DNA from 2 places in the Microbacterium sp. NPDC091676 genome. Region 2 is predicted to be linked to the other one. Evidence: predicted binding sites of a transcription regulator. Region 2 holds the regulator's gene; the other holds the start of a gene.
What was found. The regulator LexA, encoded in region 2, represses DNA repair genes until DNA is damaged. The targets are predictions, from matches to a motif close to TCGAACANNTGTTCGA.

Region 1 (3,866 bases), on a different contig from region 2:
AGTCCGCCTGGTCCCGCGTGGAGCCGGTCGTCCGGGTCACGGCGGGGGCGACGCCGATCTCGCGCTCGATCTCGCGCAGGCGCTCGAGCATCTGCTGCGCGTCGTCGGGCCGCTCGTCCGGCGACTTCTCGGTCGCCCACAGCACGAGCTCGTCGAGCTGCTCCGGGACCGCGGGGTTGCGCACACTGGGGCGGGGGACCGATTCGGTGGCGTGCTGGAAGGCGATCTGCATCGGCTGCTCGCCCTTGTAGGGCTGCTCGCCGACGAGCATCTCGTAGAGCATGATGCCGAGCGCATAGATGTCGCTGCGGGCGTCGGCCGTGCCGCGCGTGACGAGCTCGGGCGCGAGGTAGGCGATCGTCCCGAGCAGCTGCTGGCCGGTCGCCGTGTTGGCCGTGGTGGCCCTGGCGAGGCCGAAGTCGCCGATCTTGATGCGGCCGTCTTCCGCGAGCAGCACGTTCTCCGGCTTGACGTCGCGGTGGACGATCCCGGCTCGGTGCGCAGCGGAGAGACCGGCGAGCACCGCATCCATGATCGTGATCGTCTGGGCGACCGTGAGGCGCTTCTGCTCGCGGAGGAGTTCGCGCAGGGTGATGCCCGGCAGGTACTCCATGACGAGGTAGGCGAGCTCGCCGTCCTGGCCCTGGTCGAAGACGTTGACCACGTGGGGGTCGGCCAGGCGGGCGGCGGCGCGGGCCTCCTGGATGAAGCGGCTCTGGAACGCCGAGTCGTCGCTGAGGTGCGCGTGCATGACCTTCAGTGCGATGCGGCGCTCGAGGCGGAGATCGGTCGCGACGTAGACGGTGGCCATCCCGCCGCGTGCGATCCGCGCGCGGACGCGGTAGCGACCGTCGACAAGCCGCCCGATGAGGGGGTCGGCCTGATGGTTGGTCGTCACGACAGAAGTCTATGGACGATTGGCTGAAAGCCCCGGGAACGCCTCACCCCTCGACGCATCCGGATTTCCGGATGCGTCACCCGTGCTGGGCGAGCCACGCGTACGCCTGCGTCTCCCACTGCCCGTAGCGCTCGGGGTAGGCGGAGATCTGCACGGCCTGCGCCGCGTCGGTGAAGGACAGCGACTCCCACCCGGGGATGTCGAACAGACCGCGGGTGACCTCGCCGTTGGGATCGCCGGTTCCGCCGTAGAAGACCCGCGTGCTCCGTTCCGCATCCATGATCTGCTCCGGGGTGCCCCAGCCCGTGCTGGGGCGCTGCTGGAACAGCCCGAGCGAATCGCGGTCTCCCCAGTCGAGGTTCCGCAGACCCGACTCCACCATTCCCGTCGCGAGAGCGGTGGCGATCGCGCGGTCGGAGGCGCCCAGCTCACGGCCGACGCGGATGATGAGGGACGCGTTGGCCGCCTGCTCCGCATTCAAAGCGGCGGTGCGCTGGCCGCTCGGGGCGGCGGCGGGCGCCGGCGCCGGAGCCGCCTGGACGGCGAGCTTCTGACCGGGATAGATGATCGAGGAGGCTTCGAGACCGTTCCAGGCGAAGAGGGACTGCATCGTGGTGCCGTACTTCTGGGCGATCGAGAACAGCGTCTCACCGGCGGCCACGGTGTGCGTGGCGGCGGCCGGCGCGGGGGCGGGCGTCGACGGCGCGGCGGCCGGCGCGGCCGCGGGGGCGGCGGGTGCGCCCGCGGAGACGACGAGCTTCTGGCCCGGGTAGATGATCGCGCCCTGGGGCAGACCGTTGGCGGCGAGGATCGCGCTCACCGAGGTCCCGTACGTCCGCGCGATGGCGAACACCGTGTCGCCGGCCGCGACGACGTGCGTCTTCTCCGCGGCCGGGGCAGGCGTCGCTGCCGGGGCCGGAGCCGACGCCGGTGCCCGCAGGGAGAGCGTCTGTCCGGGGTAGATCACGGAGCGCATCGAGAGCCCGTTCCAGCTGAGCACGTCTGCGGTGCGGAGTCCGTAGCGACCGGCGACACCGGCGACCGAGTCTCCGGGCTGCACGACGTGCCCTGGCGGCACATCCTGCGTGGGGACGACGCGCGCCGGAGCGACGCGCTGGCGTTCGTGCGGTGCGAGCGGTGGTGCGGGTGCGGCGGCGGGTGTCGCCGTCAGGGTGGCGGCGAGAGCGCCGGCCACGGCTGTCTGCAGGATCACGTCGGGCCCCCTTTTCGAGCACTTCACGCTGACACGGATGTATAGAGATGTCAACAGAAGTGACGGGTGTGACTGGTGAGACGGAAGTGACGAACATGCGACCGAGCCACGGAGGTGAGATAGTGGCAACGTGTCTGAGAACGTCGCTGCAACCCCTGACTCCGCTCTCGAGTGGCTGACCATGCCCGACCTCGTCGAGGTCCTCGGCGAGCCGCTGGGTCGCGTGCGTCGCCTGATCGACGAGCACTACCTCGTCGGCTCGCGCCGCAGCGGTGTCTTCGCGGTCCCGTCGGTGTTCATCGTGGACGGCGAGCCGCTGAGCTCGCTGCGCGGAACGATCATCGTGCTGCAGGACGCCGGGTTCTCTGACGACGAGCTGATCGACTGGCTGCTCGCCGAGGACGAGACCCTCGGGCGTTCGCCGATCGCCTCCCTCCTCGCGGGACACAAGAGCGAGGTGCGCCGGCTCGCGCGCACGCTCGCCTGAGCGCTCTCAGGAGGAGCGCACGGTCGCGGCCCTGGCGAGGTCGCGCAGCTCGCCGACCGCCGCGTCGTCGAGGTGCGCGCCGGACAGAGCGCGGTCGGCTTCCCTGGCGTACTCGGCGATCATCGTCTCGACGCGATCCAGCGCCCCGGTCCCGGCGATGGTCTCCTGCAGGAACGAGACCTGGGACGCCGACAGCTCGGGATCTCCGAGCATCTCGTCGAGCACCCGGCGGGCGGGGACGTCGAGGCTCTCCCTGGTGAGGGCGATGAGTACGGTCCGCTTGCCCTCCCGCAGGTCGTCGCCCGCGGGCTTCCCGGTGACGGCGGCGTCGCCGAACACGCCGAGCACATCGTCGCGCAGCTGGAAGGCGAGACCGAGCGGATGCCCGAAGCGGCGGAGCGCCCGCATCTGCTCGGCATCGGCGCCGGCGAGGCTCGCGCCGAGGATCAGCGGTTGCTCGATGCTGTAACGCGCCGATTTCAGCGAGGCGACGCGGAGAGCCCGCTCGGCGTGCGCGCGGTCGTCGCTGACGCTCCACGCCGACTCCTCGGCGATGTCGAGGAACTGGCCGGTCGTGACGTCACGGCGCATCCGGGCGTACTCCGCCCGCACCGTCCCCGCCTCGGCGTGCCCGTCCAGCGCGGACTCCAGGAGGTCGTCGCTCCAGGCCACGAGGAGATCGCCGAGCAGCACGGCTCCGGCGCGACCGAAGGCCGCGGCGTCCCCCCACCATCCGGCGGCGCGGTGCGAGGACTCGAGCGCGCGGTGGGCGGCGGGGCGTCCTCGACGCGTGTCCGAGTTGTCGATCAGGTCGTCGTGGACCAGCGCCGCGGACTGGAAGATCTCGAGGGCCGCGCACGTGTCCCACAGGCGGTCGTCCTCGAGCGCGTGACGGTCGCGGAACCGGGCGACCGCGCGCCACCCGGCGTGGCAGAAGCGGGCACGCAGCCGCTTGCCGCCGGAGAGGGTGTCGGCGGCCGCATCGAGGAAGGCGGCGGCGTCCTCGCCGTACTCGGCCGACTCGGCTCGCATGCGGTCGAGGAAGAGGTCCAGCCGCGCGGCTACGGCCTCGGCGACGGAGGGGGAGGGGGACGGCACGACTCCCAGCATACGTAAAGGATGAGAGGCGGGAACCGCTAGCCCCGGACGCTGCTCGCGCGTAGACTGGAGGGCACGATACCCGAGGGGGATGAGATGCCACTCTCCGAACAGGAGCAACGTCTGCTCGACGAGATGGAACGCCATCTCCTGCACAACGACGCCGACGT
Region 2 (3,866 bases):
CTCGACCTCGCTGCTGCACGTGCCGCACGACGTGGACGACGAGACCGCTCTCGACGAGCGCCTCGTCTCCTGGCTCGCGTTCGCGGACCAGAAGGTGCAGCAGGTCGTGACCCTCGCCCGCGGTCTGTCCGCAGGGCGCACGGCGATCGCGGCCGAGCTGGACGCGGCGACCGCTGCGCTGCAGGACCGCCTGACCGCTCCCGGCGTGCGGGACGGTGCGGTGCGTTCCCGCGCGCTGGGCGACGCCGACTTCGCCCGTGCCCCGTACCAGGAGCGCGAGGAGGCGCAGAACGCCCTCGGCCTACCCGCGCTGCCCCTGACGACGATCGGCTCCTTCCCGCAGACCGGCGACATCCGCCGTGCCCGCGCCCAGTTCCTCCGTGGCGAGATCCCCGAGGACGACTACGAGGAGTTCCTGCGCCGTGAGGTCGCCGCGGTCGTCTCCCTGCAGGAGGACCTCGGTCTCGACGTCCTCGTGCACGGTGAGCCGGAGCGCAACGACATGGTGCAGTACTTCGCGGAGAACCTCGACGGCTTCGCGGTCACGCAGCACGGCTGGGTGCAGTCCTACGGCTCGCGGGCCACGCGACCGTCGATCCTCTGGGGCGACGTCTCGCGTCCCGCGCCCATCACGGTCGCCTGGTCGGCGTACGCCCAGTCGCTCACGGCAAAGCACATGAAGGGGATGCTCACGGGCCCCGTCACGATCCTCGCGTGGTCCTTCGTCCGCGACGACCAGCCGCTGGGCGAGACCGCGAACCAGGTGGCGCTGGCGCTGCGCGATGAGATCGCCGACCTGGAGGCCGCGGGCATCCAAGTGATCCAGGTCGACGAGCCGGCGCTCCGGGAGCTGCTCCCGCTGAAGCAGGCCGACCAGCCGGCGTACCTCGACTGGTCGGTCGCCTCGTTCCGACTGGCCACGGGCGGCGCGGCACCGGCCACGCAGGTGCACACCCACCTCTGTTACTCGGAGTTCGGCGTCGTGATCGACGCGATCCGTGCGCTCGACGCGGACGTGACCTCCATCGAGGCGGCCCGGAGCCGCATGGAGGTCGTCGCGGACATCGCCGAGGTGGGCTTCGACCACGGCATCGGCCCCGGCGTGTACGACATCCACTCGCCGCGCGTGCCCACCGTGGAGGAGGTCGAGTCCCTGCTCCGGCGTGCGGTCGACGAGATCCCGCTCCGGCAGCTCTGGGTGAACCCGGACTGCGGTCTGAAGACCCGCGGCTACGCCGAGACCACGGCGTCGCTGCGGAACATCGTCGAGGCGACCCGACGGGTGCGCGAGGACGTGGTGGTCACCGCCTGACGCGGTCGTCCCCGGACACACGAAGGCCCTCCCGGCGCGGGAGGGCCTTCGTCGTCGTCTCTCCGACGATACGGCGTCTCAGACCGCGCGCATGACCGCGACGACCTTGCCGAGCACGACCGCCTCGTCGCCCAGGATCGGCTCGAACGCGGAGTTGCGGGGCAGCAGCCACGTGTGGCCGTCGCGACGGCGGAGCACTTTGACGGTCGCCTCGCCGTCGAGCATGGCGGCCACGATCTCGCCGTTCTCCGCCGTGTTCTGCGAGCGCACCACGACCCAGTCGCCGTCGCAGATGGCGGCGTCGATCATCGACTCCCCGGAGACCTTGAGCATGAAGAGGTCGCCCTTGCCGACGAGCTGACGGGGGAGCGGGAAGATCTCCTCGACCTGCTGATCGGCGGTGATCGGCACACCGGCGGCGATCCGCCCGACCAGCGGGACCAGGGCGGCATCGCCGACGGGGGTCGTCACATCGGCCGGGTTCTCCGTGCCCGTGCCGGGGAGGTCGATGAGGACCTCCATCGCGCGGGTCTTGCCCGGGTCGCGCCGCAGGTAGCCGCTGAGCTCGAGCTGACCGAGCTGGTGGGTGACGCTGGACAGCGACTTGAGCCCGACGGCGTCGCCGATCTCACGCATGCTCGGCGGATAGCCGTTCTGTGCGATCGAGGCCTGGATGACCTCGAGGATCGCCATCTGCTTCGGGCTGAGGTTCTTGCGACGACGGGTGCGCGGCGCCTCGGACTCGAGGGCTGAGGTGTCGCTCATGGTGCTCCTTCACTGCGTGATCCGACGTGCCGCTTCGAATGTCGGTGGCCCGTGGTGGGGTGTCCTTATCGAAACCGTATCCGAGAAAACCGCCGATCTGGAAGATCTGTTCGAGCGTGTCGGGGGATTCGCGGGGCCTGGTTTCGAAGACAGCTTGACAGATGTTCGAACTCGAAGATATCTTCGGAACGTAGCTTCGCATTCACGGCTCCCGGCCGAGTCGCGGATGCGAACGCTACGCCAACCTCCCCGGGCTCCGGCGCCGGGACAGTAAGGAGCAGACATGAGCAGCATGAGCCTCAGCACCGCGACCGCCCTTCCGGCATCGGCCCGTCCGGCCACCCGGCTGCGGATCACGGCCCGCGGTCGCCGCACGCTGCTCGCGCTCGCCTCCGTCCCGCTCGCTGCGGGCATCGCCTTCGCCGCCCTCGGCGGGGGCAGCGCGATCGCCTCCGGCGCGGACGCACCGGCCGTCTCCGTCCAGACCGTCACGGTCATGCCCGGTGACACGCTGTGGTCGATCGCGAGCAGCATCGCTCCCGACGCCGACCCGCGGGATGTCATCGGCGAGATCAGCCGGATGAACCTCCTGCGTGGTGGTGAGCTCCAGGTCGGGCAGGAGCTCGCGCTCCCGGCACGGTACACCGACTGACACGGCGGTCGAGGTCCGGCCTCCGGTCCGTGACGATCCGATCGTCACGATGACCTCGGCTCTCCGCGCTCCTCTTAAGATGGGAAGGGTGACCTTCTCCCTCAACGATCTCCCGCTCCGCGACGATCTGCGCGGACTCACCCCGTACGGCGCACCTCAGGCCCCGCTCCCGGTGGCCCTCAACGTCAACGAGAACACGCATCCTGTTCCCGACGAGGTCGCCAGCGACATCCTCGACGACATCGCGGTGGCGATCCGAGACGTGAACCGGTACCCGGACCGTGAGTTCACCACGCTGCGGGAGGCGTTCGCCGACTACCTGGGTCACGGCCTCACGCCGGAGCAGATCTGGGCGGGCAACGGATCCAACGAGGTGCTGCAGCACATCTTCCAGGCGTTCGGCGGACCGGGGCGCACGGCCTTCGGCTTCGCTCCCACGTACTCGATGTACCCGCTCATCGCGAAGGGGACCGGCGCCTCCTGGATCGCCGGCACCCGTCAGCCCGACTACACGGTCACCCCGGAGGAGGCGGCGCAGCAGGTGCGCGCGGCAGACCCCGACATCGTGATCCTCTGCTCGCCGAACAACCCGACCGGCACCCCGCTGGGGCTCGACGTCGTGGAGGCCGTCTACGAGGCGGCCCGCGGCGTCGTGATCGTCGACGAGGCCTACCAGGAGTTCGCGCCGCGGGATGCGGCGTCGGCCCTCACCCTCCTGGAAGGACGGCCGCGGCTCGCCGTCTCCCGCACCATGAGCAAGGCGTTCGCCTTCGCCGGTGCCCGCGTCGGCTACCTCGCGGCCGATCCGGCGTTCATCGATGCGCTGCGTCTCGTCCGGCTGCCGTACCACCTGAGCGCGCTGACGCAGGCGGCCGCCGTCGCCGCGCTCCGCAACGCCGACGTCATGCTCGGCATGGTGCAGGAGATCGTGGAGCAGCGGGACCGCATCACGGCGACGCTCGAAGCGCTGGGCTACACGCCGCACCTCTCGTGGTCCAACTTCGTGCTGTTCGGGGGCGTCGCGGACCCGCAGGCGACGTGGCAGCAGCTGTACGACCGCGGCGTGCTCGTCCGCGACGTGGGCATCCCCGGCCACCTGCGCGTCAGTGCCGGCACGGAGGCGGAGACGACGGCGTT

Region 1: a site for LexA is predicted at 2,201-2,216, ahead of ACIQID_RS00635 (LysM peptidoglycan-binding domain-containing protein). Genes of this name have one in related genera too.

What each region holds. Positions count from the first base shown of each region.
Region 1 covers NZ_JBIVTI010000001.1:105,363-109,228, forward strand. The annotation lists gene pknB (Stk1 family PASTA domain-containing Ser/Thr kinase) at 1-898, opposite strand, end outside; gene ACIQID_RS00635 (LysM peptidoglycan-binding domain-containing protein) at 975-2,111, opposite strand; gene ACIQID_RS00640 (Rv2175c family DNA-binding protein) at 2,242-2,598, shown strand; gene ACIQID_RS00645 (polyprenyl synthetase family protein) at 2,605-3,630, opposite strand; gene ACIQID_RS00650 (DUF3040 domain-containing protein) at 3,793-3,866, shown strand, end outside.
Region 2 covers NZ_JBIVTI010000002.1:34,160-38,025, reverse strand. The annotation lists gene metE (5-methyltetrahydropteroyltriglutamate--homocysteine S-methyltransferase) at 1-1,312, shown strand, start outside; gene lexA (transcriptional repressor LexA) at 1,391-2,077, opposite strand; gene ACIQID_RS13245 (LysM peptidoglycan-binding domain-containing protein) at 2,361-2,729, shown strand; gene ACIQID_RS13240 (histidinol-phosphate transaminase) at 2,809-3,866, shown strand, end outside.